One region of the Salinivibrio proteolyticus genome, then DNA from elsewhere that is predicted to be linked to it. Evidence: predicted binding sites of a transcription regulator. Region 1 holds the regulator's gene; the other holds the start of a gene.
The links. The regulator MetJ, encoded in region 1, represses methionine synthesis genes. The targets are predictions, from matches to a motif close to TTAGACNTNTANANGTCTAA.
Positions count from the first base shown of each region.

Region 2: a site for MetJ is predicted at 3,106-3,125, ahead of metN (methionine ABC transporter ATP-binding protein MetN). Genes of this name have one in related genera too.

Region 1 is NZ_CP114584.1:219,194-233,967, forward strand. Features, by position in the region: gene N7E60_RS01070 (helix-turn-helix transcriptional regulator) at 1-372, opposite strand, end outside; gene glpX (class II fructose-bisphosphatase) at 502-1,509, opposite strand; gene zapB (cell division protein ZapB) at 1,812-2,054, shown strand; gene rraA (ribonuclease E activity regulator RraA) at 2,106-2,624, opposite strand; gene N7E60_RS01090 (1,4-dihydroxy-2-naphthoate polyprenyltransferase) at 2,744-3,649, opposite strand; gene hslU (HslU--HslV peptidase ATPase subunit) at 3,803-5,134, opposite strand; gene hslV (ATP-dependent protease subunit HslV) at 5,146-5,673, opposite strand; gene N7E60_RS01105 (SPOR domain-containing protein) at 5,841-6,392, opposite strand; gene cytR (DNA-binding transcriptional regulator CytR) at 6,464-7,468, opposite strand; gene priA (primosomal protein N') at 7,648-9,846, opposite strand; gene rpmE (50S ribosomal protein L31) at 10,065-10,280, shown strand; gene N7E60_RS01125 (malic enzyme-like NAD(P)-binding protein) at 10,533-11,786, shown strand; gene metJ (met regulon transcriptional regulator MetJ) at 11,901-12,218, opposite strand; gene metB (cystathionine gamma-synthase) at 12,391-13,548, shown strand; gene N7E60_RS01140 (bifunctional aspartate kinase/homoserine dehydrogenase II) at 13,618-14,774, shown strand, end outside.
Region 2 is NZ_CP114584.1:886,167-900,940, forward strand. Features, by position in the region: gene N7E60_RS04350 (KTSC domain-containing protein) at 1-181, shown strand, start outside; gene metQ (methionine ABC transporter substrate-binding lipoprotein MetQ) at 346-1,161, opposite strand; gene N7E60_RS04360 (methionine ABC transporter permease) at 1,275-1,961, opposite strand; gene metN (methionine ABC transporter ATP-binding protein MetN) at 1,951-2,985, opposite strand; gene N7E60_RS04370 (LysE family translocator) at 3,252-3,875, shown strand; gene N7E60_RS04375 (TonB-dependent receptor plug domain-containing protein) at 3,994-6,261, shown strand; gene N7E60_RS04380 (amidohydrolase) at 6,352-7,506, opposite strand; gene pta (phosphate acetyltransferase) at 7,625-9,772, opposite strand; gene N7E60_RS04390 (acetate kinase) at 9,880-11,076, opposite strand; gene yfbV (terminus macrodomain insulation protein YfbV) at 11,434-11,883, shown strand; gene N7E60_RS04400 (ChaN family lipoprotein) at 12,049-12,999, opposite strand; gene rlmA (23S rRNA (guanine(745)-N(1))-methyltransferase) at 12,996-13,844, opposite strand; gene N7E60_RS04410 (YfbU family protein) at 13,988-14,488, opposite strand; gene N7E60_RS04415 (energy-coupling factor ABC transporter permease) at 14,661-14,774, shown strand, end outside.

The sequences.
Region 1 (14,774 bases):
TTTAGCCTCTAAATTATCGCAATCTTTTAGTGCATCTTGATATTGCGCAAGGGTTCGCGCTTCTCGTTGCGCGATCACTTTTTCGACGCCCTGCTCGCCAAACACGTCTTGGACGGAGTCAATCAAGGTGATAGACAGATCATTATGACTGTCTGCAAAACGGCTATGACCACTGGCGGTGAGCGACCAGTGGCGGGTGGGGCGGCCCACTTTGGCGCGCACATCTTCGAAATCAACCAGCCCTTCTCGCTCAAGGCTCTGTAAGTGTTGGCGCACGCCCATCGTGGTCATCCCCAGCGATTGCGCGAGGGTTTTTGCGCTGACACTGCCTTCTCGTTTAAGGGTATCGAGAATGCGATCGGTAGACTTGATGGTAGTGATAGTGATTACCCCAATACGCTGCCCAGCAGCACACAACTAAATAAAGCAAAGTGTTTATAAAAGGGTAATCGAAATCAATCCACTTGACCAGTCAGGGCAGCACATTGGCTGCCCGCTGAGTTATAAGATGTGATGCTTGATGGCGTCGTCTTTGCGGCTTAAATAGTGGGTCGAGCGGATGCGGCGTATGGTACGACATTGACCGCGTACCACCAGGGTTTCTGTGGTGGCCAGATCGCCTTGGCGGCTAATGCCATCTAGCAAGTCCCCCTTGGTGATCCCAGTGGCGGCAAAGACAACGTTATCGCTGCTCGCCATGTCGGACAACGTCAGTACTTGGTGGGCTTGGATCCCCATTTCTTGGCAACGGGCTAATTCTTGCTCACCAAAAGCGCGGTTTTCTGGGGTATCGTCTTTGACTTCATGGCGAGGGAGCAAACGTCCTTGCATGTCGCCGCCTAAGGCGCGAATAACAGCGGCTGACACCACACCTTCCGGCGCACCGCCAATGCCGACCATCACATCTACTTCGCTTTCAGGCATGCAGGTAAGGATTGAGGCGGCCACGTCGCCATCGGGAAAGGCGAAAACTCGGATCCCGCGTTGCTGCATAGTGGCGATGATGGCGTCATGGCGAGGCTTTGCCAAGGTGGCAACGACCAGCGTATCTAGGGTTTTACCTAGGGCGATGGCGATATTTTCTAAGTTCTCGAGCAGGGGCTTATGCAGATCAATGGCACCTTTGGCGCCCGGTCCCACTACCAGTTTTTCCATGTACATATCCGGCGCTTTTAAAAAGCTACCTTTCTCGCCGGCGGCCAGTACCGCCAGGGCATTCGCTTGCCCCATGGCCGTCATGCGTGTGCCTTCAATCGGATCGACGGCAATATCGACCGCGTCGCCGCCCAAGCCGACTTGTTCACCGATATAGAGCATCGGCGCGTCGTCTATTTCGCCCTCGCCAATCACAATTTCACCATCAATCTCGGTGAGGTTCAGTAAGGTACGCATCACGGCAACGGCTGCACCATCCGCTGCATTTTTATCGCCACGGCCCAGCCATTTATAACCGGCAAGGGCGGCGCCTTCGGTGACACGAGAGAAAGCCAGTGCGAGATCGCGTTTCATGAGTACTCCAAGATAAAAGCCACAAAAACTGGTCAGCCCAGTGAGCGCGCGCCAGTTTACCAGAAATAGAAAACGTTTGCGTACGCCTGTGAGCAGAGGATATGTGGAAATACACGTCAGGCGGATCAGGAATAACACCAAATATGCTGGATTTTTGTGCACTTGCGCGTTGGCAAGGCGCGAGAACAGTGGCAGTCTAGCGTGCGCTCGGTACAATAACAGCGGGGTGCACAATCACGTTGCACGGGTTGCTGCTGATGTCAGTAGTAACGGGATCAATCGTCAGAAATAAGGTGGCCTTGATGTCATTGGAAGTATTAGAACAACTCGAAGCAAAAGTACAAATGGCGGTGGATACCATTTCGCTGCTGCAAATGGAAATCGAAGAGCTGAAAGAAAAGAATGACGCGCTAGAGCGTGATGCAGCCTCGGTGAAAGAAAGCCGTGAAAGCCTCGAGCAAGAAAACGCCAAACTGCGTGAAGAGCAAGAAGCGTGGCAAAACCGTATTCGTAGCTTGCTGGGCAAGATTGAGAACGTCGAATAAACAAAAACAGAGCCGATTGGCTCTGTTTTTCTATCCGCGTGAGGCGACGTATTAGTCGTCGTCTTCCTCGTCATCAACGTCGACGCTATCCATGGTGAGCGCGTCGGGTGAGAGGATCACGCCGGTCGTATCTGCATAGACATGATCGTCCGGGAGGAAAGTCACACCGCCAAAGTTGACGGGAACGTCGGTTTCCCCTGTGCCTTGTTCATCCGCGCCGACCGGAATCGATGCCAGTGCTTGAATACCGATATCAATCTCATCAATGGTGTCAACATCACGGACGCAGCCATACACAATCATACCTGCCCAATCGTTATCAGCAGCAAGCTGTGCAATTTCTCCATCAATTAACGCACGGCGCAGTGAGCCACCGCCATCAATCAACATGATCCGTTGCTGACCGTCTTGTTCAGCAAGCTCGCGGATAAGGCCATTATCCTCAAAGCATTTAACGGTTGTAATCTGGCCACCAAACGCACTGCGGCCCCCGTAAGAGCTAAACATTGGCTCCACGACATCCACTTGGTCAAGATACATGTCGCATAGTTCCGAGGTATTGTATTCCATAGTCTAACTTCTTGTTGAGGCAGAAAAAGGCTGACAACATGCGGTTGCCAACAAGGCTAGTCCAAGTATAACGGGCCGATAAGGCTTTGCAATGCAAAAGGGGACAATCTGTGCCCTGATTACACCAACAGCATACCGGTCATAAAAAGGCCATTGGTGACCAGTGCACAACGTACCATGTTTCCCATCATGGGGCGCAATGCGGTGGCGCTTGCGGCTTGATACACTTCACGGCCATGGCGAATCAATAAGGGAACGCCGGCGAGAAACAACCATCCCAGCCAAGCTTGGAAGGTGAGCGCGGCAAACAGCGAATAGCAAACCACGGCACTGGCAAGCAAAATCACATGATACTGACGACCGCGATGTGGGCCTAACCGTACCACAAGCGTATGTTTGCCACAGGCGCGATCGTTATCAATGTCGCGTAGGTTATTGATGTTTAGCACTCCCACTGCGAGTAAGCCGCATGCGGTGGCGGGGAGGATAACTAGCGAGTCAATGTGTCCAACTTGTAAATAGTAGGTCCCGGCGACACCCAGCCAACCGAAAAACATCAACACGGAGAGATCCCCCAGCCCACGATAGCCATAGGGTTTATTGCCCACGGTGTAGGTAATGGCCGCCACAATGGCCATGACACCGAGTAGCAGAAAACTGACGATATCAGTGGGTTGTTGGCAGGCAATGGCAATTAAACTGCCACCACTGATGAGCGTGAGTAGTACGTTGAGGATGAGTGCACGCCGCATGGTGGCAACACTCACGTGTCCTGACTGAATGGCGCGCATTGGGCCAAGGCGCGCAGCGTTATCTGTCCCTTTCACCGCATCGCCATAATCATTGGCGAGGTTAGACAAAATCTGCAGTAATAACGCGGTGACCAAGGCCATGGCGCTAATCGACCAAGAAAGTCGCCCTTGTGAGGCGGCGACCGCGCTGCCACATAAAATAGAGGTAATGGCAAGGGGCAAGGTCTTGGGCCGAGCGGCATCAAGCCAAATAGCCAAAGTGGATTGAGTCATACAGACACTCTCGACGAACAGACAATATCGCCATTATCGCTTAAGCGTGTAAGTGGGCAACGGGCAGGGTGGGGAAATTCGACTTGCGTTTGCGTCAGCGCAAACTTTTATGCAAAAAAGGGCAGCGTTTGCTGCCCTTGATATCTGTATGGATTAGAGAATAAAGCGGCTGAGATCTTCGTCATCCACCAACTCTTCAAGGTGGCTACGCACGTACTCGGCATCCACTGTCACGCTTTGACCGGCGCGTTCGCTGGCTTCGTACGAGACGTCTTCCATCAAACGCTCCATCAGTGTATGCAGACGACGAGCACCGATGTTTTCGGTTTTCTCGTTCACGCGCCAAGCGGCAGAAGCGAGCTCATCGATACCACTTTCTTCAAACGCCAGATCAATCTTTTCGGTTTTCAGCAAGGCGGTATATTGCTGGGTGAGCGAGGCGTTTGGCTCGGTGAGGATACGCTTAAAGTCATGGGTTGATAGGGCTTCAAGCTCAACACGGATTGGCAGACGGCCTTGCAGCTCTGGGATCAGATCAGACGGACGTGACACTTGGAATGCGCCTGAGGCGATAAACAGGATATGATCAGTTTTGATCATGCCGTGTTTGGTCGAGACCGTACTGCCTTCCACTAACGGCAATAGATCACGTTGCACCCCTTCGCGCGATACGTCACCGCCGCTGGTGTTACCGGATTTACAAATCTTATCGATTTCATCAATAAAGACGATGCCATTGTTTTCCACCGCATGAATGGCTTGCTCTTTGATGTCATCATGATTGACCAGCTTGGCTGCTTCCTCTTCGGTCAACACCTTCATCGCGTCTTTGATTTTCATCTTGCGCTTTTTGGTGGTGTTGCCTGCCAAGTTTTGGAACATGCCTTGTAGCTGGTTGGTCATTTCTTCCATGCCGGGAGGCGACATAATCTCAACGCCCATTTGTGGAGCGGCAACGTCGACTTCTACTTCTTTATCGTCGAGTTTGCCTTCACGCAGCTTTTTGCGGAAGTTTTGACGGGTTGAAGAGTCTTCCTGACTGGCTTCATTTTGCCCCCAAGCGTCACGGGCTGGTGGCAGCAAGATATCGAGGATACGCTCTTCCGCTTGCTCTTCAGCACGGAATTTCACTTTCTCCATCGCTTGCTGTTGGGTCATGTTCATCGCCACATCCGCGAGATCGCGAATAATGGTTTCCACTTCTTTACCCACATAACCGACTTCGGTGAACTTGGTCGCTTCGACTTTTATGAAAGGCGCATTGGCAAGGCGCGCCAAACGGCGAGCAATCTCGGTTTTACCCACACCCGTCGGGCCAATCATAAGGATGTTTTTCGGCGTGACTTCCGCACGCAGATCTTCTGGTAGCTGCATACGGCGCCAGCGGTTACGCAGTGCGATCGCCACCGCACGTTTGGCTTTATCTTGGCCGATAATATGGCGGTCAAGCTCATGCACAATTTCGCGTGGAGTCATTTCAGACATGACAAATCCTGTTATTTACTCTCGAGTTCTTCGATGGTGTGATGCTGGTTGGTGAACACACAAATGTCACCAGCGATCGCGAGGGCTTTTTCGGCAATTTCTCGGGCGCCAAGCTCTGTATTTTCGAGCATGGCGACGGCGGCGGCTTGCGCAAAGTTGCCACCCGAGCCAATCGCAATGAGATCACGCTCAGGCTCGACCACATCGCCGTTACCAGTGATGATCAGTGACGCGGTTTCATCCGCCACCGCCAACAAGGCTTCGAGCCGGCGTAGGGCGCGATCGGTACGCCATTCTTTGGCGAGTTCAACCGCCGCTTTGGTGAGATGGCCTTGATGCAATTCGAGCTTGCGTTCAAAGCGCTCAAATAGGGTGAAGGCATCCGCCGTACCGCCAGCAAAACCAGCTAATACTTGGCCGTTATATAAACGGCGAACTTTGCGTGCATTGCCTTTCATGACAGTGTTACCAAGGGAGACTTGGCCATCGCCAGCAATGACCACTTTACCTTCGCGGCGAACGGAGACGATTGTAGTCACGGGAACCTCTTTGTTTGTTTCTGGTGCACCAGATGGGTGATTACCTTAAGAGTTTGGGCCGCGGACGAGGGTTTTCAAGGGGAGTGGTAATATTTCCTCGCGCTGTCTTGCCACCGATGCCTTACCGGTCCGACTAAAAAACGGACCGGTAGAGCAGGACAAACGGATTATTCCCAATACCAGATGGCGCAGGGTTCGATACCCGCACGACGTAGCATGTTGCGATCTCGCTCAGCTTGGCGTTTACGTGGGTAAGGGCCGAGCACCACACGGTACCAAGCGCCTTTTTCGCCTTGGCTGACTTTGATTTGGCTTTCAAGGCCTTGAAACGCAATCATCGCTTTACGCTCACTGGCTTGTTCGCGGCTGCGGTACGCGCCACATTGCATCAGGTAAGGACGGGTTGATTGAGGAATTTCTTTCGCTTCAACCTCCACCTTTTTGCTTTCCAGCTCTTCGATGTAGCTCCATTTTTCTTTGGGCTTTTCAGGCAAGGTGCTTTTCGGCTGCGGCTTCGCCGGCGCAGTGGGTTGCTGAGGTTGCGCTGGCGCCGGCGTATCGGTTTGGCTCAAAAGGTATAAACCATAGCCAAACGCGCCCACGAGCGCGATCGCAAGCAGTGCCCATTTTAGCGGGAAACCTTTACGAGCCGGTGGTTGGCGACGGGAGTTTTTTTTGCGTGGCGCTTTGCCACGTTTGACGTAATCACGAGTTGCCACAGCAAATAATCAAATCAAGAAGCCAGTAAAGCGCTCATGTTACTGGCTTCAACCCGTGCTGACTAGTCTTACTATCGAGACGGGGGCGCGACACTCTCACGGATCACCAATTTGGCATCCAGTAAGCGAGAGCCAGCGTTCACATCTCGTCCGCGTAAGATACTGAGTAACATCAGCATTGCTTGACGACCAATGTCATAGCGAGGCTGTGATACCGTGGTAAGCGGTGGATCGCAGTACTCAGCGAATTGAATGTCATCAAAGCCGACAATAGAAATATCTTGCGGTACACGCATGCCCAAGCGTTTTGCCTGCTGCATGGCACCCACTGCCATCACATCACAATGACAGAATACGGCGGTGGGGGGCTCAGGCAGGGATAACAGGCTTGTCATGGCGCGAGCACCAGATGCAAAACTGAAATCCCCAGTCACACTGTAGGCGGGGTTAACCGTGATCCCAGCTCGGCGCAGTGCTTGCTGGTAGCCTTGGGTGCGGAACTGTGTCAGTGCCGTATGGGTTGCGCCGGTAATGTTGGCAATACGGGTATGCCCCACTTGGGTAAGGTAGTTGACTGCCTCGAATGCCGCGGTGAGGTTGTCGATATGCACGGTAGGCAACTCGAGCTCTGGCGCATATTCACAGGCCATCACCAAAGGGGGAAGATTCTTTTGCTCTGGCTTGCTGACATCAAATGGGACATCCGTGCCCAAGAGCAGCATGCCGTCGGCTTGCTTGGTAAAGACTAAATTCACAAAGGAGTTTTCACGGTTTTGCTGCTGGGCGCTGTCGCCAAGCAAGACCAAGTAGCCGTGTTCCATCGCCGCTTCTTCGATACCGCGAATGATCTCACTAAAGTAGGGATCGCAGATATCCGGAATGATCGCGACAATGGTCTTAGACTCATTGCGGCGAAGATTGCGCGCGAGTGAATTGGGGGAGTAGCCAGCTTCAACCACGGCCTGTTCGACCTTCTTACGCGTGGATGCAGACACCTTTTCAGGGTTCATCAGTGCGCGTGAGACCGTGGCAGTAGATACACCGGCAATGTGGGCAACGTCCTTCATTGTCGCCATAATGACAGTCCTCTTGTTGTCTGAGTTAGTCAGATCAGTAAGTTATTCACTCCTCTGACCTGTCTAGGATGCGTCAATTTGCGAAGGTATTCTACCTAGGCTTGGCCCATATAAATACGAACAAGCTAACACTTATTGCAAAGAAATCGTGATATACGTCGCTTTAATGCAAGGGAATGTTAAGAAAGGTCTTGCGGCTCAACATCTAATGACCATCTAACTTTGCGTGACAAGGGCAATTGTTGGATGACGGGCAAGGCAACGGTGAGCCATTGTTGCATCACTTTTCGTGACGGTGCCTGGATCAGCAGTTGCCAGCGATAACGCCCTGCGCGTCGCGCCATCGGCGCAGGCATCGGCCCCATAATGTGTACCTCATCATATTGAATGGGTGAGGCGGCCAAGGTTTGTCGGACTTGCTGTAAAAATTGCTGCACGCTGTTGTCCTCATGCCCTTCGGCACGAAACAGGCTTAAGAAGGTATAAGGGGGCAGCCACGCTTGGCGACGTTCTGCCAATGCAGAGTCAGCAAACGCCTGATAACCCTTGTGGATGAGCGCTTGAATGAGACTGTGCTCAGGGTGGTGGGTTTGCAAAATCACCGTACCGGGTTTGCTGGCGCGGCCAGCTCGCCCGGCGACTTGTACCATCAACTGCGCGAGACGCTCTGGGGCACGGAAGTCATTGCTGAACAAGGCGCCATCCACATCGACAAGCGCCACTAAGGTGACATTGGGAAAGTGGTGACCCTTCGCAAGCATTTGGGTGCCGAGTAGGATTTGATACTCACCTTTTTCGATGCCGGCGAGATAGCTCTCTAAGCTGCCTTTGCGTCGGGTATTGTCGCGATCGATACGGACTGTATTGTAGTCGGGAAACAGTTCGCCCAGCTGGGCTTCGAGTTGCTCGGTCCCCACGCCTACACTGATCAGCTGTGTCGAACCACAATCCCCACATTGGGGCGGCACGCGTTTTTGATGCCCGCAATGGTGGCAGCGTAACTCTTGATGCTGTTGGTGGAGGGTGTAGTAGGCATCACAGCGTTGACAACTGGCGAGCCAGCCACATTCGTGACACATCATTGCAGGCGCATAACCACGGCGGTTTAAAAACAACATCACCTGATTTCCCTGCTGAAGATGCTGACGCATTTCGGCAATTAAGGGCGCCGATAAGCCCGCCTCAAGATGGTGGCCTTTGATGTCGAGCACCCCTTGGCGGGCGGTGACTGCATTGCCCGGACGTTGGGTTAAGCGTAAGTATTGGTATTTTCCCGTTTGTGCATTGTGTAGCGTTTCCAACGACGGTGTTGCCGAACCGAGCACTACAGGTATCTTTTCTTCATGACCGCGCATTACCGCCAGATCGCGTGCATGGTAGCGAAAGCTGTCTTGCTGCTTATATGAGGGATCGTGCTCTTCATCAATAATGATGATGCCAAGGTTCGCCATCGGGGTGAAAAGTGCTGAGCGTGTTCCAATCACAATTGCGGCTTGATTGTCGCGAGCCGCCAGCCATGCGCTAAGTCGCTCTGTATCATTGAGCCCCGAATGCATCACGGTAACCGGGACGTTAAAGCGGCGTTCGAATCGGCGGATGGTCTGTGGGGTGAGGCCAATTTCGGGCACCAATATTAACGCCTGCTCGCCACGCGCTAAAACCGGCTCTAAGACGTTTAAATACACTTCGGTTTTGCCCGAGCCGGTAATACCTTCTAAAAGCACACAGGCAAAGCCATCGCTGGCGTTGATGGTGGCAACGGCCATGGCTTGTTCATGGTTCAGTGAGGGCTTGTCTTCACTGATGGCAAAATGCCGTGCCCAAGCTTTACCTTCAAGCGGTGGGGTGTAAGGCGCGATCCAGCCTTTGTCCACCAAGGTATTAATCACAGCGGGGGTAATGTCTTGCTCCACGAGGTCGGCATGCGGGGTAGGGCCGTGAGTGAGCAGGGTTAACACACGCGCTTGCTTTGGCGCGCGGGTAAGCCCGGTCACCGGTTGATTCTGTCCGGCTTCGGTCAATTGCCACCATTTTTGCTGCTTGAGCGCTGCGGGTCGACCTTTGCGCAGTAGCGTCGGCATCACGGCGCCCATCGCATCGCCAAGTGGATGATGATAAAAGCGACTTGCCCATTGCAACAGGTGATAGACGGCAGGAGTCCAAAGTGGCGCGTCATCCAATACCTCAGTGATCGCCTTGACTTGATGGGCGGCAACACTAGGTGTGGTGGTGATGGCAGTGACAATGCCGACCTTATGCTGGCGACCAAAAGGCACCTTCACACGTGCTCCCACCACAGGGACGTGTTCGGTAATCCGGTAATCAAAAGTTTTCGCCAGCGGGACCGGTAAGGCCACTTGTGCAAACTGTTCCATCACAACATCTTATCGGCTAACAAGACGCTCAGTGTAACGGCTTGACCCAGGTAGGCAAAGCCTTGTTGTTGGATACAAGGTGATGGGCGACTGCACAAAAAAGTTGCGAAATCGAGGTCGCTTGATTAGAATTGCGCGCCTTAGAAAATGTTTGTTAACGACGTGTGGTGCCCGGCTTAGGATCGGGAGAGCGACACGGCCTTCACTATGAGGTTATCCCTATGAAAGCTGGTATCCATCCAGAGTACAAAGCTGTCACTGCTAAGTGTTCTTGCGGTAACGAATTCGCGTTCAACACCACTCTTGGTAAAGACATCAACCTAGACGTGTGTGACAAATGTCACCCATTCTACACTGGTAAGCAACGTATCGTTGACACCGGTGGTCGTGTTGACCGCTTTAAGAAGCGTTTCGGTGCCCTTAGCAGCAAAAAATAAGCCGCTAACAGCCGAATGCGAAAAAGGGGTGCGAAAGCGCCCCTTTTTTGATCCCGTCGTCACCTTTTTAACGTCTAGAGGTCGGAGGTTAACGTTCGGGGCCGTTTTAGACTGGTGGACCTTTAGCCACTGCGTTAACATCGTTTATCTTGCTCGAATCTACCCTGTGGTTTGAGTATAGCGTTGCTGATATCAGCAGTCTTCCCAGCTGATATTGGTGCATCCCTTCACGATAATAACTAGGAACACTACATGTCGGACGATAAACGCCAGCAAGCGCTGGATTATCATGCATACCCTACTCCCGGAAAAATCTCTGTTGAATTGAGCAAGCCTGCTGACTCGGCGGCGGATCTGGCGTTGGCATACAGCCCAGGCGTTGCAGAGCCGGTCCGTGAAATCGCTCAAAACCCAGACGCTGTGTATCAATACACCGCAAAGGGCAACATGGTTGCGGTGATCTCAAACGGTACCGCCATTTTGGGATTGGGTAACTTAGGGCCAATGGCCTCAAAGCCCGTCATGGAAGGTAAAGCTTTATTGTTCAAGCGTTTTGCTGGCTTGGACTCGATCGACATTGAAGTCAAACACCGTACTATCGATGAATTCGTGGATACCGTTGCGAATATCGCGGATACCTTTGGGGGCATCAACCTTGAAGACATCAAAGCGCCGGATTGCTTTGAAATTGAAAAACAGCTGATTGAACGTTGTGAAGTGCCTGTTTTTCACGATGATCAGCACGGTACCGCGATTGTTACCGCGGCGGGTATGCTGAATGCCCTTGAGCTGCAAGGTAAAGATATTCGTGAAGCCACCATTGTGTGCCTTGGTGCTGGTGCAGCGGCTGTTGCCTGCATGGAGCTATTGATCAAATGTGGCGCGCAACGCGAAAAAATCTACATGCTGGATCGCAAAGGCGTGATCCACACCCGTCGTGACGACATCAATAAGTACAAGCAATTGTTTGCCAACAATACCGACAAACGTACCCTCGAAGATGTGATTGAGGGCGCTGATTTGTTTGTGGGTGTGTCAGGGCCAGACTTGCTCTCGCCAGAGGCACTAAAACTGATGGCCGATAAGCCGGTTGTTTTTGCCTGCTCGAACCCAGACCCTGAAATTAATCCAGAGGTCGCGCATCAAGTCCGTGATGATTTGATCATGGGAACAGGGCGCTCGGATTATCCAAACCAAGTCAACAACGTACTCTGCTTCCCGTTTATTTTCCGTGGAGCGTTGGATGTGCGTGCCAGTGAAATTAATGATGCAATGAAACTGGCGGCCGTTGAGGCGATCCGTGGTTTGGCGAAAGAGCCTGTCCCACAATCGGTATTGGACGCGGCAGGTGTTGATGCGCTGCATTTTGGCCCGGATTACATTATTCCTAAGCCAATGGATGCACGCTTATTGCCACGCGTGGCTCGCGCGGTGGCACTTGCAGCGGTTGAAACTGGCGTCGCCCGTATCGAGATGCCAGACAACTATATGCTCGACAAGGCGTAACATGCTCGACAAGGCATAATGCGTGAGCGTTAGGAAAAACGTGCTCTCATAAAACCTGAAAAGGTTGTGCCGAGCATCGATGATGACAAAAAACCCGCCAATCGGCGGGTTTTTTTAGTATTCGCTATCGTCGAACTCGATACCTAGTTCTTTCATGATCTGACGCGCTTCAGCAGGAATGCTGTCAGGCTTGTCTTTGCGAATATCGTCATCGGTTGGCAATGGCTGGCCGGTATAAGCATGCAAAAATGCTTCACACAGCAGCTCACTGTTGGTCGCGTGACGCAGGTTATTAACCTGACGGCGTGTCCGCTCGTCAGTGAGAATTTTTAAAACTTTAAGTGGGATAGAAACGGTGATTTTTTTCACCTGCTCCTTTTTCTTACCATGCTCGGCATACGGATTAATGTAATCGCCGTTCCACTGCGCCATGTCTCACCTATCTTGATTATTGAATACCCAGAATGATGCTGCGGAGATTCTAGCTATATTAACCGCCACATGCAAAGCTGTATAGACGTCTAGAAGTGTTGACGTCTCAAAAAGTGCAGGGTAAGGTGAGGATAACAACGCTGGCTCGCGCACCACATCGCAAGGATGAACCATGACCCGAAAAAAAACTGACACCATCGCTGTAAGAACTGGCATTGGCACCGACACGCAACATCATGCGGTGGTTCCCCCTTTATATCTCTCGACCAATTATCGCTTTCCCGCGTTGGGGGATGTGCCCACCTATGACTATGCACGCGGAGGTAATCCGACCCGCGCCCAGCTAGAGCAAGCATTGACTGACTTAGAAGGCGGCGCGGGAGCCGTGGTAACCAACTGCGGGATGGCCGCGATTAATTTGGTGTTATCGCTATTGAAGACGGGTGACAAAATTGTGGCCCCGCATGACTGTTATGGTGGCACGTATCGCTTGCTTGAGTCCCGATCCAAGCAGGGAATTTGGCAGGTTAAATTTGTCGACCAATCCGATCCAGACGCCTTGGCGAGCGCCTTGGCAGAATCACCGACGTTGGTGCTGGTGGAAACTCCATCTAACCCCCTGCTGCGCGTGGTCGATATTGCCGATATTTGCCAACAAGCGCATCAAGTCGGTGCTTGGGTGGTGGTCGACAACACTTTTTTATCTCCTGCTTTACAGCAACCACTTGCGCTAGGGGCCGACATGGTGGTGCATTCGACCACCAAATTTATTAATGGGCATTCTGATATTGTCGGTGGCGCGGTTATTGCAGCAACCAGTGAGCTTGCTGAAACTTTAGCGTGGTGGGGCAACTGTATAGGAGCCACGGGCAACGCGTTTGACAGTTATATGACATTGCGAGGGTTGCGTACCTTAGGCGCACGGGTTAAACAACACCAGCAAAACACGCAAGCGGTACTCGCCTATTTGCAAACGGTTCCTGCTGTGCGCCAACTCTATTATCCGGGACTCACGACCCATCCGGGTCACGAAATTGCTGCCCGTCAGCAATCAGGCTTTGGTAGTATGCTGAGCTTGGAATTGGATACCGACAGTGACGGGGTGGCGCGTTTTATCGCAGGCCTTTCGCTATTTGCTTTAGCAGAGTCGTTAGGCGGTGTAGAAAGCTTGGTCACACACCCAGGCTCCATGACACATCGGGCGATGAGTGATGCAGCGCAAGCGGAAGCGGGTATCGCACCGACCTTGCTGCGCTTTTCAATCGGATTGGAAGATGCGGATGATCTCATCGCTGATTTGGCCAACGCTTTTGCGGCATTGGCCGCGTAACCTGAACAACGTTACGGCGCTGTTCATTGCTTTACCCTGATATTTGGTTAGACAAAGAGAGACCTTGTCATGCATGCGCAATCGACGGAGACGTCCCCTGAAGCACAACGACAACTTCATAAATTTGGCGGCAGCAGCTTAGCGTCACCCGCCTGCTATCGTCGGGTTGTCGATGTATTGACCGCCCACGCGGGCCGCCAAGATTTGATTGTGGTCTCCGCGGCAGGCAAAACCACCAACCAATTAATTGCTTATCTGGCTCAGCTCAACAAAGACGGTCGCCTCGCCCATGAAACGCTACAGACCTTGCGCGGCTTTCAGCAAGATTTAATTGAAAATCTTATTGATGGTGAAGACAAGCAGCGCCTTGTCGATGCCTTGTATGCTGACATCGCCACGATTGCGACCTTGGGTGAGGGCTCGCTGACTGACGCAGATAAGGCGCGTATTCAAGGGTTTGGCGAGGTATGGTCGGCCCGCTTACTGGCGAGCTTGCTCAGCCAGCACCAGCAACTCGCTGTGATGTTGGACTCACGTCTGTGTCTACGTGCAGAGCGAGCAGCGCAGCCAGAAGTTGATCGGGGAGCGTCTTGGCCATTGCTGAACAACCAGTTATCCCAATATGCCCACACCCAAGTGGTGATCACGGGCTTTATGGCACAAAACCAAGCGGGAGAAACCGTGCTGCTTGGCCGCAATGGCTCCGACTACTCGGCAACCATTTTAGGTGCCTTGGCCGGGGTGAGTCGGGTGACGATTTGGAGTGACGTGGCTGGGGTGTACAGTGCCGACCCGCGTCATGTCGATAATGCCTGTTTGTTACCTTTGATTCGATTGGATGAGGCGGCTGAGCTGGCACGTCTTGCTGCCCCTGTGCTCCATAGCCGCACCTTACAGCCGGTGGCGCAAAGTGCCACCGATCTTACCTTACGCTGTACGCATGCACCTGACAGTGGCTCAACCCGTATCGAACGTGTGCTCGCCTCTGGGCGTGGCGCAAAGATCATTACGGCGCTAGATGATGTCTGTCTGTTGCAGTTTGATGTCGCACGCGGCCTCGACTTTCAGGCGTTTAAGCAGGAGCTAAGCCGCACCCTGACTCAGCTCAAGCTGCAACCTCTGGCTGTCGATTACCGTGATGACCAGCATCGCATTCAATTGGCATTCAGTGCAGAAGTGATCGATACCGTGATGGCACAGATTCAGGATGCGGGCCTGTCTGCGGA
Region 2 (14,774 bases), 670 kb from region 1:
ACATATTGGATATTCAGAGGTTAGTGAGTTACTGGATGTTCGCTTTAACTATGGAGGAGGGTATCGTTATACAGGCGTGTCCAATACCATTTGGGAGCAATTTTATTATTCAACATCGCACGGCAAGTTTTTTAATGAAAAAATCAAAGATCATTACTTGTATCGTAAAATTGAACAATAATAGATTGTATTAAAAAATAGGGAAAGCTTTAGGCCAGTAAATAACATGATTTTGCTTATAGGTTGACCTGCTTTACTGTGTCCTATCACTGCTTTTATTTATTTAGTTAAAGCCCGCACTTTTCAGCGCGGGCTTGAGCATTTCAGTGTGTTGAACTTACTGGCTTACCAGCCTTTCACCACCGCGCCGTCAAAGACTTCCATCGCGGCGTTATAAACCGCGTCAGTTTGGTAGGCTTGGATAAAGGTTTTCACGTTTTCAGCGTCTACGTTATCTTTGCGCGCCACAATCAGGTTTACGTAAGGCGATTCTTTGTCTTCAACAAACAGGCCGTCTTTGCTTGGGGTTAGGCCCACGCCGGCGGCAAAGGTGTTGTTGATGATCGCAATGTCCACGTCTTCCAGTGAGCGAGGCAGTTGTGGGGTTTCTAGCTCGATGATTTCCACGTTTTTCGGGTTCTCAACGATATCCAGTTTGGTGGCGTTAATGCCGGCGCCTTCCTTAAGTTTGATAATGCCTTGCTGCTCAAGCAATACCAGCGAACGGCCAAGGTTCGATGGGTTGTTAGGCACGGCAATTTTACCGCCTTCTGGTAGATCCTCGACGCTATCTAGCTTGTAAGAATACGCTGCAATCGGATACACAAAGGTGTTGCCTGCAATCGCAAACTCGTAGCCACGGTCTTTGATTTGTGCGTCGAGGTACGGTTTGTGCTGGAAGGCATTCACGTCCACAGAGCCATCGGCGAGGGCGGCGTTAGGGGACACATAGTCGGTAAAGGTAATGAGCTTCACTTCAAGGCCGAGTTTTTTGGCTTCTTGTACCGCATATTCGGCCACTTGTGCTTCTTCACCGGCCATGACGCCAACGGTGATTTTGCTGTTGTCTTGCACGGCAGCTTCTTTTTCACCACAGCCGGTAAGGGCAAGGGTTGAGGCCAGTCCGAGTGTGGCAAGCAGTGTTTTAATCGTGGTTTTCATTGTCTGTCTCCCTTTTAAAAAACGTATCCGTTTTGACGGTAGTCCCGCACCACTTGTGGCCGTGTGGCATCCCAAGTGGCTGGGACAAATGTTGTGTTTATGTGTTTGGGTGTTTAGCGGTGATTTGTGCGACGCACTAAGTAATCTCCGCATGATTGAATCGCTTGTACCAGCACGACCAGCATCACAACCGTGATCAGCATGACGGTGGTATCAAAGCGCTGATAACCGTAGCGAATGCCCACATCCCCGAGGCCGCCACCGCCGACGGCACCCGCCATGGCGGAATAGCTCACCAAGGTGACTAAGGTGATGGTGGCACCATTGATGATCCCCGGTAGCGCTTCGGGCAGCAGCACTTTGTAAATAATTTGCGTTGGGGTTGCGCCCATCGCTTTTGCGGCTTCTTCCAACCCTGCGGGCAGCTCTAAAAGCGCACCCTCTACCAAACGCGCAATAAATGGAATCGCGCCGACCGTAAGCGGCACAATGGCTGCCGCGGTGCCGATGGAGGTGCCCACCACAAAGCGAGTGAATGGGATGATAGCCACCAACAAAATAATAAACGGAATGGAACGGCCGATGTTCACGACGGCGCCCAAAATTTGATTAACCCGTGGCTGTGCTTTCAGTCCGCCTTTTTTGGTGATGTGCAACAGCACGCCAAGTGGGATCCCGAATACAAAGCCAAGCAGCCCGGAGACCAACACCATGTAAATGGTTTGGCCGGTGGCATCGGCCAGCAGTTCAATCAGTGCTTGGTTTTGTCCAATCCATTGGGTTAACGCATCAATCGACATAGCCAAGTACCTCCGTGGCGACATGGTGTTTGTTTAGGTAGTGAATCGCATCATCAACAGCACTCTTCGGGCCCATAATCTCCGCCAAGAGTAGACCAAATTTCACGCCGCCGGCGTAATCAATGTCAGAACTTAAGATGCTGATATCAATATTAAATAAGCGCGACATCTGGCTGATCAGTGGCTCGTCGACGGTGGCGCCTGTAAATTCTAGACGCACCAGCGGATAGCTGCCTTTAAAGTAGTCTTTTTGTAAGCGTTGGGCGTAATCGTGTGGCACCGACAAATCCAAGGTGGAGCGAATAAAGTTTTTCGCTAACTCGGATTTAGGATGAGCAAAAATATCGCCTACGGGGCCAGACTCAACCAGTTCGCCATCACCAATAATCGCCACGTCGTGACAAATGCGCTTCACCACATCCATTTCGTGGGTGATCAGCAAAATGGTGAGGTTGAGCTTTTCATTAATGGTTTGTAGCAGTGACAAAATCGATTGTGTCGTCGCTGGATCCAGTGCGCTGGTGGCTTCATCACAGAGCAATACATTTGGGCTTGGCGCCAGCGCGCGAGCGATAGCAACACGCTGCTTTTGTCCACCACTGAGGCTGGCGGGATACACATCACGCTTATCGGCCAAGCCGACCAAATCCAGCAACTCGCTGACGCGCGTTTCAATTTCATCGCGGCGAGTACCACTGAGCTCCAGCGGCAGGGCGATATTGTCGAACACGGTGCGCGACGACAGCAGGTTAAAGTGTTGGAAGATCATGCCGATTTTACGGCGCGCTTGGGTTAACTCACGGTTGGGTAACGCAGTAAGGTTGACGCCGCCCACGGTCACTGAGCCGCTGGTTGGGCGCTCAAGCAGGTTAACCATCCGGATCAGCGTGCTTTTGCCCGCGCCAGAGGCGCCAATCACACCAAACACTTTTCCTTTCGGAATAAATAAATTGATGTCTTTAAGGGCATGAATTCGGCGCTCCCCGAGTTCGAATACCTTGTTGAGTTGTTTTATCTCAATCATCACATGTCCTTAGCGATAAATCTTATGACATCTCGCAGCTGTCCAGCGCCTTGCACCTTGGCTGTCGGGTCTCTCTGGTTATTGATGCTATGGTTTCGTTAAAAACAAGTCAATGGATATTTTTACTTCTAGACGTCCAAATGGCAATAAGTCTAACCGTCCGGTTATAAATTGAGCGAAGGGCTTGATCTCTGCAGGCAAAGCGCGTTAACTGATAGCCTCCGTACCTAACTGTTAAGACTGTTGTTTTTATGTCTCCCCTGTTGATTGATACCACCATGCTGACGCTATTTATTCCCACCTTCTTTTTTGTGTCGGTTACGCCCGGCATGTGCATGACATTATCGATGACCCTTGGCATGACAATAGGCGTTAAGCGTAGCTTACATATGATGTGGGGCGAGCTTATCGGCGTGGGGCTGGTCGCGATAGCCTCTGTCATTGGTGTGGCGACGGTGATGCTGAACTATCCCACCGTATTTCAGGTGTTTAAATATGTCGGTGGTGTGTACTTGGCGTATTTAGGCGTACAAATGTGGCGCTCTCGCGGCAAGATGGCGATCCCAAATGAGGATAACGATAGCCCCAATGAAGCCTCGGCATTGTCGTTGGCCGCGCAAGGCTTTGTGACCGCCATTGCCAACCCGAAAGGTTGGGCGTTTATGATCTCGCTGTTGCCACCGTTTATTAACCCTGCAATGTCACTACCCAGCCAGTTGAGCGTGCTGGTGTTGATCATTCTTTGCACGGAATTCAGTTGTCTTATGCTGTATGCCAGCGGTGGGCGTACCTTGCGTCAGTTTTTGCAGCAAAAGGGCAATGTGCAATTACTGAACCGAATCGCCGGCACCCTGATGATCGGGGTCGGATTTTGGCTGGCGTTGGGATAAGTGCTTTCATGGTGTTGTTGAGCATTTTATTACTTTATTATCTGCGTTAAATAAGATTAGCAAACGATAACCATTTGCATTATCATCTCCGTCGCTTTTTATTGACGGGGAATGTTCAATGCAGTTAAAGCCAATCGCCTCTTTTATTCTTACCTTTTTTGCTTTTCCTTCTCTCGCGCTTGCCGCACCGGCAGAGGATGCGCCTGAAAACGATGCGCCGATCGATACCGTGGTGGTCAATGCCGATCGCTTTTCCGATGCGCTGATGATGCGCGACGATTTGGATAAGGTTCGCGGGATCAGTAACGCGGATGTCTTTTCGGGTAACACCAGTATTCAGCTCAATAACATGCACAACGAAGCCGGTGCGATTGATCCCGGAATCCGTGGTTTGCAGGGGCATGGGCGGGTTGCGATGCTGATTGATGGCAGTTTGCAGTCGACGCATACCTCGCGTGGTTATCAGGGGGTGAGTGATCGTACCTATATTGATACCGACTTATTGTCGTCGCTGTCGGTAGACAAAGGCGCCACAATTGGGCGGTCGCCTTATGCCAGCGGTGCGATTGGTGGCACCATTACCGCTACCACACTCAATGCGACAGACATTGTTCGCGATGGCGAGGGCTTTGGTGCGGTTGTGAAGTTACGTGCCCACAATAACGCCCGTTCGCCGCGAGTGAGTGGCGATGCTACGGAGCAATTGCGTTATCGCTTGGCCGACCGCAGTGATCATCAAGGATTTGATAACGGGTCCGCAATGATAGGGCTGGGTTATCAGAGTGATGGGCTTGGTGGTGTGCTGGCATTTAGCCATCGCAAAAAAGGCAACCACTTTGCCGGCAAAAAGGGTATTGAACGCTACGAAGAGCCCGTGATTGGTGCAGGCCAAGAGGTGGGTAATACCAGTTTTGAGAGTGATTCTTGGCTCGCCAAACTAGACAAAGAATTCGGCAATGGTCATCAGGCAGATATTAGCTATCGTCACCACCGCCAAGAGGCGGGCGAGGTGCTGATGGCCTACTGGTATACCGATGAGCGGGAAGAAGGCACCGTTATGCCCCAATGGGGATTGGGGACGGCGGATGTGGATGCTTATAGCGCAAACTACCGGTATACCTCGCCGTCACAAAGCTGGCTGAATCTGCATGCGAATGCATGGCACACGTCCGCCAAGCTGAACCAATACAACGGGCTCTGGGCGAAAGGTAGTAACGCAGAGCAGTATCTGCATGAGTATCAAAACGACCGTCATGGCGCGAGCATCGCTAACCGCAGTGAATGGTCAAGTGTGCCGGTGAGTGTGGATTATGGTGTGTCTTACACCAAAGAAACCTTAGCGCCAATTGGCGATACAGATAGATTTTATTCTAAAGAGCCGACCTCTCGTCATGGGAAACGCTCTGAGTGGAGTGTGTTTGCCAATAGTGAAATTGACTTCTCGCCGGTGACGGCAAAGCTTGGGGTCAACTGGCATGAAGCGCAATCACTGGATAAGCAAACCCAGCAATCTTTGCACTATCGCGGTGAATGGGACTTATTGGGTGAGCTGCATTATGACATCAACGCTTCGGCTTCTGTGTTTGCCAAACTCTCTCGTACGGCGCGGTTACCGAGCTTATATGAAGTCACCATTTCTAACGAGGTGTTTAGCTACAACCCGTATAACCCGCTCGATCCTGAAGTGTCGTTTAACCAAGAGTACGGTGTGAGCTTAGACGGCCGATCTTGGTTGCAGGAACGAGGACTGGCGCAAACACGCCGTGCCGCCATGACGGTGTCCTACTTTAATAATCACGTCAGTGATTTTATTTCTGGAGGTGTGCTCGATCGCACGCCGGGAATGCCGTCTTGGCGCAGTAACTTTACCTTTACCAATTACGATGAGCTGTCGCTGTCTGGCATCGAGTTGCAAGCGCATTACGCGTATCAAGGCTTTTATAGCCACTTCTCTGCCACGTTTTACGACAGGGTGCAGGTGTGCTCGCAATATCAGGCCGAACGTTCAGGCATGGAGCGCTGTAACAGCTTAGGCTTTGCGTGGGGCACCACACCGACTCGTATTCCACCTGAGCGCAAATGGCACCTAAATGTTGGCCATAAATGGTTGGATGATCGGCTCGATATCGGTACAACAGTGCGTTATCACAGCGGCAAGTCGAACCCCGCGGATTGGCTAAAAGGCACCGGTGCCGCAAGCCCGGTGGTGGCTATTGCATCAGAATACTTGGTCGATATTTATAGTCACTATGACATCACGCCGGATGTCAGTGTCTTTATGACGGTGAATAACCTGACGGACCGTTACACTATTCAACCAGGCTCGGTGGTGAGCATGCCGGATCCGGGTCGTACCATTACCCTCGGCACCCAGTGGTCGTTCTAAAGGTGGTGAGTTAGCACTGACTCGGCGTTGAGCAGTATGAACAGGCCTTTACGGATCCCGTAACAGGCCTGTTTTTTATTTTGCTCGTGTTCATTGTGGCGCTGAGGGAGCAGCCATGCCGTGATGGCGATCCACCAAGGCGCAGAATAGATCATGTGCCGTCGATAAAATCGCATCCGGAAAGTCATAGTCAGGGTTGTGCAGCTGTGGATGATGCTCTCCGCTGCCAATCCCAAACAACGCGCCGGGCCAACGGGCGAGAAATTCGGCCACATCTTCTGACCACCGCATCGGCTCGGTAAGTGTTTGAACTGACAAACCAAGTGTTTGGGCGGCGTCAACCACATGGGCGTAATGATCCGGATGGTTGTAGGCGGCGATAAAAGGCTCGTGCCATGCAATGGATACCTCTAGCCCCGCGTGTTGCGCGATTGCGTTAATCGAGGTGGTCAGGCTGGCTTTCATCGCGTGGAAGGTCGCGTTGTCATCGCTGCGTAGCGTCGCCATCACAGTGGCATCACCGGGCGAAACACCAAAGGCGGGTTCACCTAGCTGTGCGTGCACTAAGGTGACCAGACTGAAGGCAGGGTGATGTTGTTCTGGTAGTTGCATCAAGGCGGTCATAACCTCTGTCATGGCACTGGCTGGGCTGATGCCGCGTTCTGGGTAAGCGGCATGGGAGGTTTTGCCTCGAAGGTGTATCGCGACACCGGTTGATGCGCAGGCAAAGGTGCCTGAGCGCACTACGATGTGATGTTGAGCAAAGCCCGGCAGATTATGAAAGGCATAGACATGATCGATCTCTTGCGTCGCTAAACAGGGATCAGCACACATGCGCGCCGCCCCTTCACCGGTTTCTTCGGCGGGTTGAAAAACAAGGAGTACCTTGCCTTGTTGTGGCGGTTGTTGCGCGAGGGTGTGCGCCACCATTAATAAGGCGGTGGCGTGGCCATCATGGCCGCATGCGTGCATAACGCCTTCATGGTTTGAGGCATGAGCACATTGGGTGCGTTCATGGATGGGAAGCGCATCAAAATCGGCACGCAGTAAGGTGGTGGGGCCAGCGGCCTTGCCGGCAATCTCAACCACAATGCCATGTCCACCAATCTCGGTGTGTGGCGTAAATCCGAAGGCGCGCAATTGGGCGGCAAGGGTGCGCGCACTTTGCGCTTCGTGGTTGGACAGTTCAGGGTATTGGTGCAGGGTACGGCGCAGGCTCACGGGATCAAATAGAGTGGCCATCATCGACTCCAAAACAAGGATGGACCCTTATGCTAGATCGGGTGAAGGCATCGCGTTGTGAACCCAAACGCAAAAAAGCCAGCAACGAGTGCTGGCTTTTGAATCAAAGACGAGGCGAGGCTTACGCTTGGCCGTTGTCTTCTGCTTGTTTCGCTTGGATAGCGGTCAGTGCGACAGTGTAAACAATGTCGTCTACCAAGGCGCCGCGAGACAGGTCGTTGACTGGCTTACGCATGCCTTGCAGCATTGGGCCAATTGAAACCAGCTCAGCAGAACGCTGTACCGCTTTGTACGTGGTGTTACCTGTGTTCAAGTCTGGGAAGACGAACACAGTGGCTTTACCCGCAACTGGGGAGTCAGGCGCTTTTGATTTCGCGACATTTTCCATGATTGCAGCATCGTACTGAAGCGGGCCATCAATCACCAGATCAGGGCGCTTCTCTTTGGCGATACGGGTGGCTTCGCGAACTTTGTCCACGTCAGCCCCTTTACCTGAACTACCGGTCGAGTAGGAGATCATCGCCACGCGAGGCTCAATACCGAATGCCGCGGCAGAATCTGCAGATTGAATGGCAATTTCAGCCAGTTGTTCTGCATTTGGATCCGGGTTGATCGCACAGTCACCGTAGACCAGCACTTGCTCAGGTAGCAGCATAAAGAACACTGACGATACCAATGAAGCATTCGGTGCGGTTTTGATGATTTGCAGCGGTGGACGGATGGTGTTGGCGGTGGTGTGAACCGCGCCAGAAACCAGTCCTTGAACTTCGTTGGCTTCAAGCATCATGGTACCCAGTACCACGGTATCTTCGAGGTGTTCTTGTGCGATTACCTCTGTCATACCCTTGCTCTTACGCAACTCAACCAAGCGGGCAACGTATTTGTCGCGGACTTTGGCCGGATCGATAATTTCAACGCCAGCGCCCAGTGTCACGCCTTGCTGCTCAGCAACACGTTTGATTTCTTCTGGGTTACCCAGAAGCACACACTCCGCAATTTTACGCTCAGCACAAATCGCTGCTGCTTTAATGGTGCGAGGCTCATCGCCTTCAGGCAGTACGATACGCTTCGCCGCTTGGCGAGCCAGTTCGGTCAGCTGATAACGGAAAGCCGGTGGGCTTAGGCGACGCTCACGGTTAGAGCCTTCAGACAGAGACTCAATCCAGTTGCCGTCAATGTGGCTCGCTACATAGTCGTTCACAAACTCAACACGCTCTTTGTCGTCAGCCGGTACTTCAAGGCTGAAGCTTTGCAGGTTGAGAGAGGTTTGCCATGTGTTGCCCGCGGTGGTGAATACTGGCAGGCCAGTTTCGAAAGCACGGTCACACAATGCTTTGAGCTGATCAGGGATAGCATAGCCACCGGTCAGCAGCAGCGCACCAATTTCCACGCCGTTCATCGCAGCCAAGCAGGCCGCCACAATCACGTCAGGACGGTCAGCAGAGGTGACCAGCAATGAACCTGGGCGGAAGTGTTCAACCATGTTTGGAATTGAACGCGCACAGAAGGTGATGCTCTTGATACGACGGGTTTGAATTTCACCTTCGTTGATGATGGTGGCATTCAAGTGTTTCGCCATATCGCTAGCACGAGTGGCAATCAGGTCGATTTTCCACGGCACGCAACCTAGCACACGAATTGGGCTAGAGTTGAAGATTTGCATGACTTCAACGTTGGTTGGACGTGCAGCATCCGCATCATCAAAGATTTCGGATAGGTCTGGACGGGTACGGCCAGCATCGTCAACAGGGGCGTTAAGCTTGTTGATGATCACACCAGAGATGTTGCCGTTTTTGCTGCCGCCAAAGTTGGTGCAAGCAAATTCAATGCGCTCTTTCAGCTGGGCCGGGTTGTCTGTACCTGGGGTGGTGACAAACACGATTTCCGCATCCAGCGTTTTGGCGATCTCGTAGTTGATTTGGTTAGCGAATGGGTGGTTACGCGTGGTGACCAAGCCTTCAACCAATGCTACTTCCGCGTCTTTTGTCGCACGAGTAAAGCGAGCCAGCACTTCTTCCAACAGGACATCTTCCTGATCAGAGCGCAGCAGGTTTTCTGCTTCGTGCATCGACATGGACTCGGCTACCTTCATGTCACTGTTAGCGTGAATGATTTCGGTAGTGAGGTCAGTCACATCAGTGTCGCTGCCGTGATGTGGCTGGGCAATAGGTTTAAAAAACGAGACGCGAACGCCCTTACGCTCCATCGCTCGCAGTACGCCGAGGCTGACGCTTGTCAGACCGACACCCGAGCCGATTGGGATTAGCATAATAGTACGGGACACGTTGACTTCCTCTTACTATCTGATGAATGTGCCGGAAAGCCGGCACAAATACAAAAACGGCTGAGTGGAATCAGCCGTTGGAAAAGTGAGCCTTACAGGCCAGTCAGGCGCGCAGTATCTTGCGCAATCACCAACTCTTCGTTGGTAGAGATAACCATGGCTGGTACACGGCTGTTGTCAGTGGTGATCACACCTTCGCCGCCGAAGCGTGCTTTTAGGTTGCGCTCTTTGTCCACTTCCACACCCAGAAGGCCAAGACGCTCAAGCACCAATTCGCGGATTGGGCCAGAGTTCTCACCGATACCACCCGTGAATACGATCGCGTCAAGACGGCCGTCTAGGCTAGCAGTGTAACCGGCAACATATTTCGCCAAACGGTGGCAGAATACGTTCATGGCACGGGTCGCTTCTTCTTTCTCACCGTAGTTGTCTTCAACAAAGCGGCAGTCAGAGGTCACTTCGGTCAAGCCTTGCAGGCCAGACTCTTTGGTCAGCATGGTGTTGATTTGCTCAACGCTGTAACCCAGTGCATCGTGCAGGTGGAAGATGATCGCAGGATCAAGATCACCTGAACGCGTACCCATCACCAAGCCTTCTAACGGGGTCATACCCATTGAGGTGTCAACGGATTTACCGTTTTTAATCGCACAGACAGACGCGCCGTTACCGAGGTGACAGTTGATGATGTTCACTTCTTCTACTGGCTTGCCAAGCTGCTCAGCGGCCGCGTTAGCAATAAAGAAGTGAGAGGTACCATGCATACCGTAGCGACGGATACCGTGCTCTTTGTAGAGCTTGTATGGCAGCGCGTAAAGGTAAGACTCTTCTGGCATGGTTTGGTGATACGCAGTATCGAACACAGCCACGTTTTTGAGCGCAGGGAAGGCTTTCTTCGCTGCTTCAATGCCCACGATGTGTGCTGGGTTGTGCAGCGGTGCGAAGCTTGCTGCATCTTGGATCCCTTTTAGCACTTCATCCGTAATCAAGGCTGATTGGGTGAATTGCTCGCCACCATGTACTACACGGTGACCAATCGCGCCCAGGTTCTCGGCAAGCTCAGGTTTTGAGGCGAGAATGGTGTCAACAATAAAGGTCAGGGCTTCGGTATGGGCCGCGCCAGCGCCCAGTTGGGCTTCGTGTTTACCGTCCATTTTCCACTTAATGCGGGCTTCTGGAAGGTTAAGACATTCGGCAAGACCGGTAAGATGCTCTTCACCAGATTGTGCATCGACAATCGCGAACTTCAAAGAGGAGCTTCCGCAGTTGAGTACGAGAACCAGCTTTGACATGTATGACTACCTATTTTGTCGTGAGAAGTAGAGTGTGTAACTGAAAAGGATAGTGGACAAACTGAGACACTACCTTTTCAAGAAAGAATTATCTCATGCTTTGTCGCGGGGAAAGGATGCATCTTATCCGTCCTGGATAGGCATTCGCTCCATTGAGCACAACCGGATTAGGTTGCGAGACAATCAAATCCGAGCAACAATGATAAAGTGCGCTAAGGATAGCGGGACTTGATACAGATAACAAAAATTTTTTGAGTAATACTGGCTATTTTTGAAAGTTTTTGAACATTTTGTTTAGTTTTTATTGTAAAAGTTTAGTGACAGCCATCGCGGTCACGCTAAGCAAGTGAGGTAGGTATGGCAACGAACAAGTCAATCTGGCGCTGCCTGCAAGACGGCCAAAAGTATATGAAAGAGTGGCCGATGCGTAAGGAGCTCACCCCGGTATTCCCAGAAAATCGGGTGATTAAAACCACGCGTTTTGCGATGAAAGTAATGCCTGCCGTTGCTGCCATCAGCGTGTTGTTGCAAATGGCGACCTATAACTACCAAGGGATGCCGCAAGCCATGATTGTGGCGTTGTTTGCGCTGAGTTTGCCGCTGCAGGGGCTTTGGTGGTTGGGTAAGCGTCGTGATACGCCACTGCCGCCGGCGTTAGCGGGCTGGTACCGCGAGTTGCATCAGAAGATCACCAGCCAAGGCCATGCCATGCAACCGTTGAAAAGCCAACCCCGCTATAAAGAGTTGGCCCAAGCGTTAAGTCGCGCGTTTAAAGTAGACCGCGCTGCGTTGGAGCGTTGGTTCTAGCCACGCACCCTTTTTAATATTGAGAATACGAAAACGCCGACCCGCAGGTCGGCGTTTTTTATGGGTGCTTTTGGGTAGCTAGGCGCTTTGCAACACAAGAGCTTTTTGCGTACAGCCGGCGCTGACCAACAGCTAGCCTAAGCGGATCAACAGCGTGAGGACGCGTTACTCGCACACCGAGGAAGAGGTGCCTTTCATGGCGCTAACAGCCTCACGCATTTCATTCATTGAGCGCCAACGTGCAGGAAGAGGCTGCACCTTCAAGCGGAGGTCTGGGGCGTTATCGGCAAGCGGCGCCTCATCACTGACGGGGGTGATTAATGCGATACGCAGCTTGTTGTTGCGCTGACGAATTTGTTGTGCGGTGCCAAGCCCTTCGGCAATGTGAAAGCGGCCAGCCACATGGACAATTTGTGTCTCAGGATGCGTTTGGTGATAGCGCACCATGCTTTCGGCCATGGTGGCATCCCAAGCTAATTGGGCCGCGTATTGCGATTCGGTTTGACTCGGGGTGCCGTGGTGCATATTGGCTTTAAAAACCGATTTGTACGCTGAGTCGCGGGTGTCGATGGTGTCTGCAAACCATGCACGTTGCGCCGCAGGAAGTGTTTCGAGATAACTCAGCCCTTGTCGCCCAATGCAGCTCACCATGCGTTTGGGGGCGTTGGCGGCAAGCACGTCGATATTATGCTGTTTGGCAAATTCAATCAGTGGGCGGTAGCTGCCATCATAGTTATCCCATGCGTTGGCCTCGCGTTTAAAGCTATCTTCGCCCAGCTCGTCAGCCAGATAGCGGTTGAGCACAGGCTGGGCATCGCGGCTAAATTGTTCCATAGACAACGCAACAGCATGACGCTTGGACAGGGCTTGCAACAGCTCTGTTTGAAAGCGGTGTACCCCGGGGTGACCATGCCATTCACCGATTAACACGATATCCGCATCATCCACGTGTTTGGCGACCTCTGCCAAGGTCAGTGCTTTGCCGTCTGGCGTACTGACTTGATAATCAAATAGGGTGTTAAGCGCTTGTGGGGCGGCGCTGGCTGCTGATGCCAGACAAGCCAAGCTTGCGGCTAACAGCCAACGACGCGCTTTTGTAGCAAACGTTCGGTTCATGGCTTGGGGGTCTCCTCTGAGTGGCTGTCCGTTCCTTGGTGACGATAAACGCGCAATGTAAAGTCTGCTTCGCACTCGAAGGCGTCGCTGTTCGCTAAGGTGTCACGCCATGCGTCACTAGCACGCCACGCAAATGGTGTCATTTGCAGTAAGGTGAGTGCTTGCTCACCGGCGAGCGTCATGGCGTAGTGCAGCGATTGCTCCTTCTCAAGCACAAAGTTGGGCAGCGTTTCTGGCGGTGTTTCATGTAACCGCACATCCTGATAGATCCCCGCTTTGAGTTGATAAAGATGACGAGGGCCGGGGGTAACGGTGACCACCACGCCTTGCGGTTTCACCGCGCGGTCGAGCTCTTCGCCATTACAGGGCGCGTAGATACGGACGACGCCATCGAGGCTGTTGTCGTGAAAGGGCAGTCGCTGTGAGGACGCCACTGAAAACTGACACTGAGGATACCATTTGGCGGCATAACGGACCGCCACTTTGGCGATATCAAGGCCGTGCACGGACCAGTGTTTATCTGCAGTTTGGTCGGCAATCGCGTGGGTGTAGTAGCCTTCGCCGCATCCCACGTCCAAGATAGCCTTGTGCTCGCCATCCAGCGCTTGGGTTAGCGCATCAATCATTGCTTGGCGCATCGGCGCATAATGCCCTGCATTAAGAAAGGCGCGACGCGCTTGCGTCATGGCTTTGTTGTCACCCGGATCTTTGGAGCGTTTAAATTGAACCGGCAGTAGGTTCAGGTAGCCTTCTTTGGCTTGATCAAATTGATGGTTGGCGTCGCAGTGAACACCACGCGCGTTAGTGTGCAAGGTTTGTTGGCACAGTGGGCATCGATAAATCATGGTTGGTCAGAATCTTGGCTTTGATGCGCTTTAGGGTACGGCGTTGTTAACGGTTCGACAAGCCAGATAAGCCAACCAAGGGGACAATCCATCAAAAAGCCGCCCAATCAGGCGGCTTGATGCTGAGATTCAGCGGCGAGACATTACGCGTTGAGAATACGCTCAATCTCGGTCAGGCTTAAGTGGAATTGGCGCGGGCAGTGGCGCCAAATTTCGAGCATTCGGCGGTATTTTTCCAGCATGGGCATCTGGCTATTAAAGCGATGCTCGCCTTGATCGAACTGGGTATATAGCCCTTCGGTATCAACCAAGAAGCGCACGTAGTGCACTAATGCGCCTTCCGTGGCGGCATCAAAGCCCCAGAATTGGACGCGGCGTGGTGACAACGCGGCTTGGCTGGCGTCATCCAATAGGTTGTAAGAGGCCTGCATTGCGTGGTGCATTTCCATAATATCAATCACTTCGCGACACTGGGTTTCACACAGTGCTTCAAATTGACTGATCACCTCTGCCATTTGTAATGCGTAGCCGCGCTCGATAATGGTCTGCAAACGGCGATATTTTTCACTGTTTGAGGGATCGAGGTGGCACATCAATTGGTATTGGTTAGATAAAATAAGACGTTGAGCAGGGGTCATATCCATCGCGGTTGGCCTCTTCACTAATAAAGGTAAAATAGCGTCTATCAAAGATGACAAACAATAAGAGAAGATTATCAGTTGCGCGATGGGCAAATCTTGATCTGGACCATGTCCGTAGCACGTTTTTCACCCGCTCATGTGCAATTGTTGATTTTGCCTTTAGTAAGGATGCGATATGAGTGATTTAGCCGCGCTAAGTGGCTGGCAATGGCTGGGTTGGATTGTGTTTGTGGCGGTGCTTTATGTCACTTACCCACGGGAGTTTTTCCCTAAACTCCGTCAGGAAGTT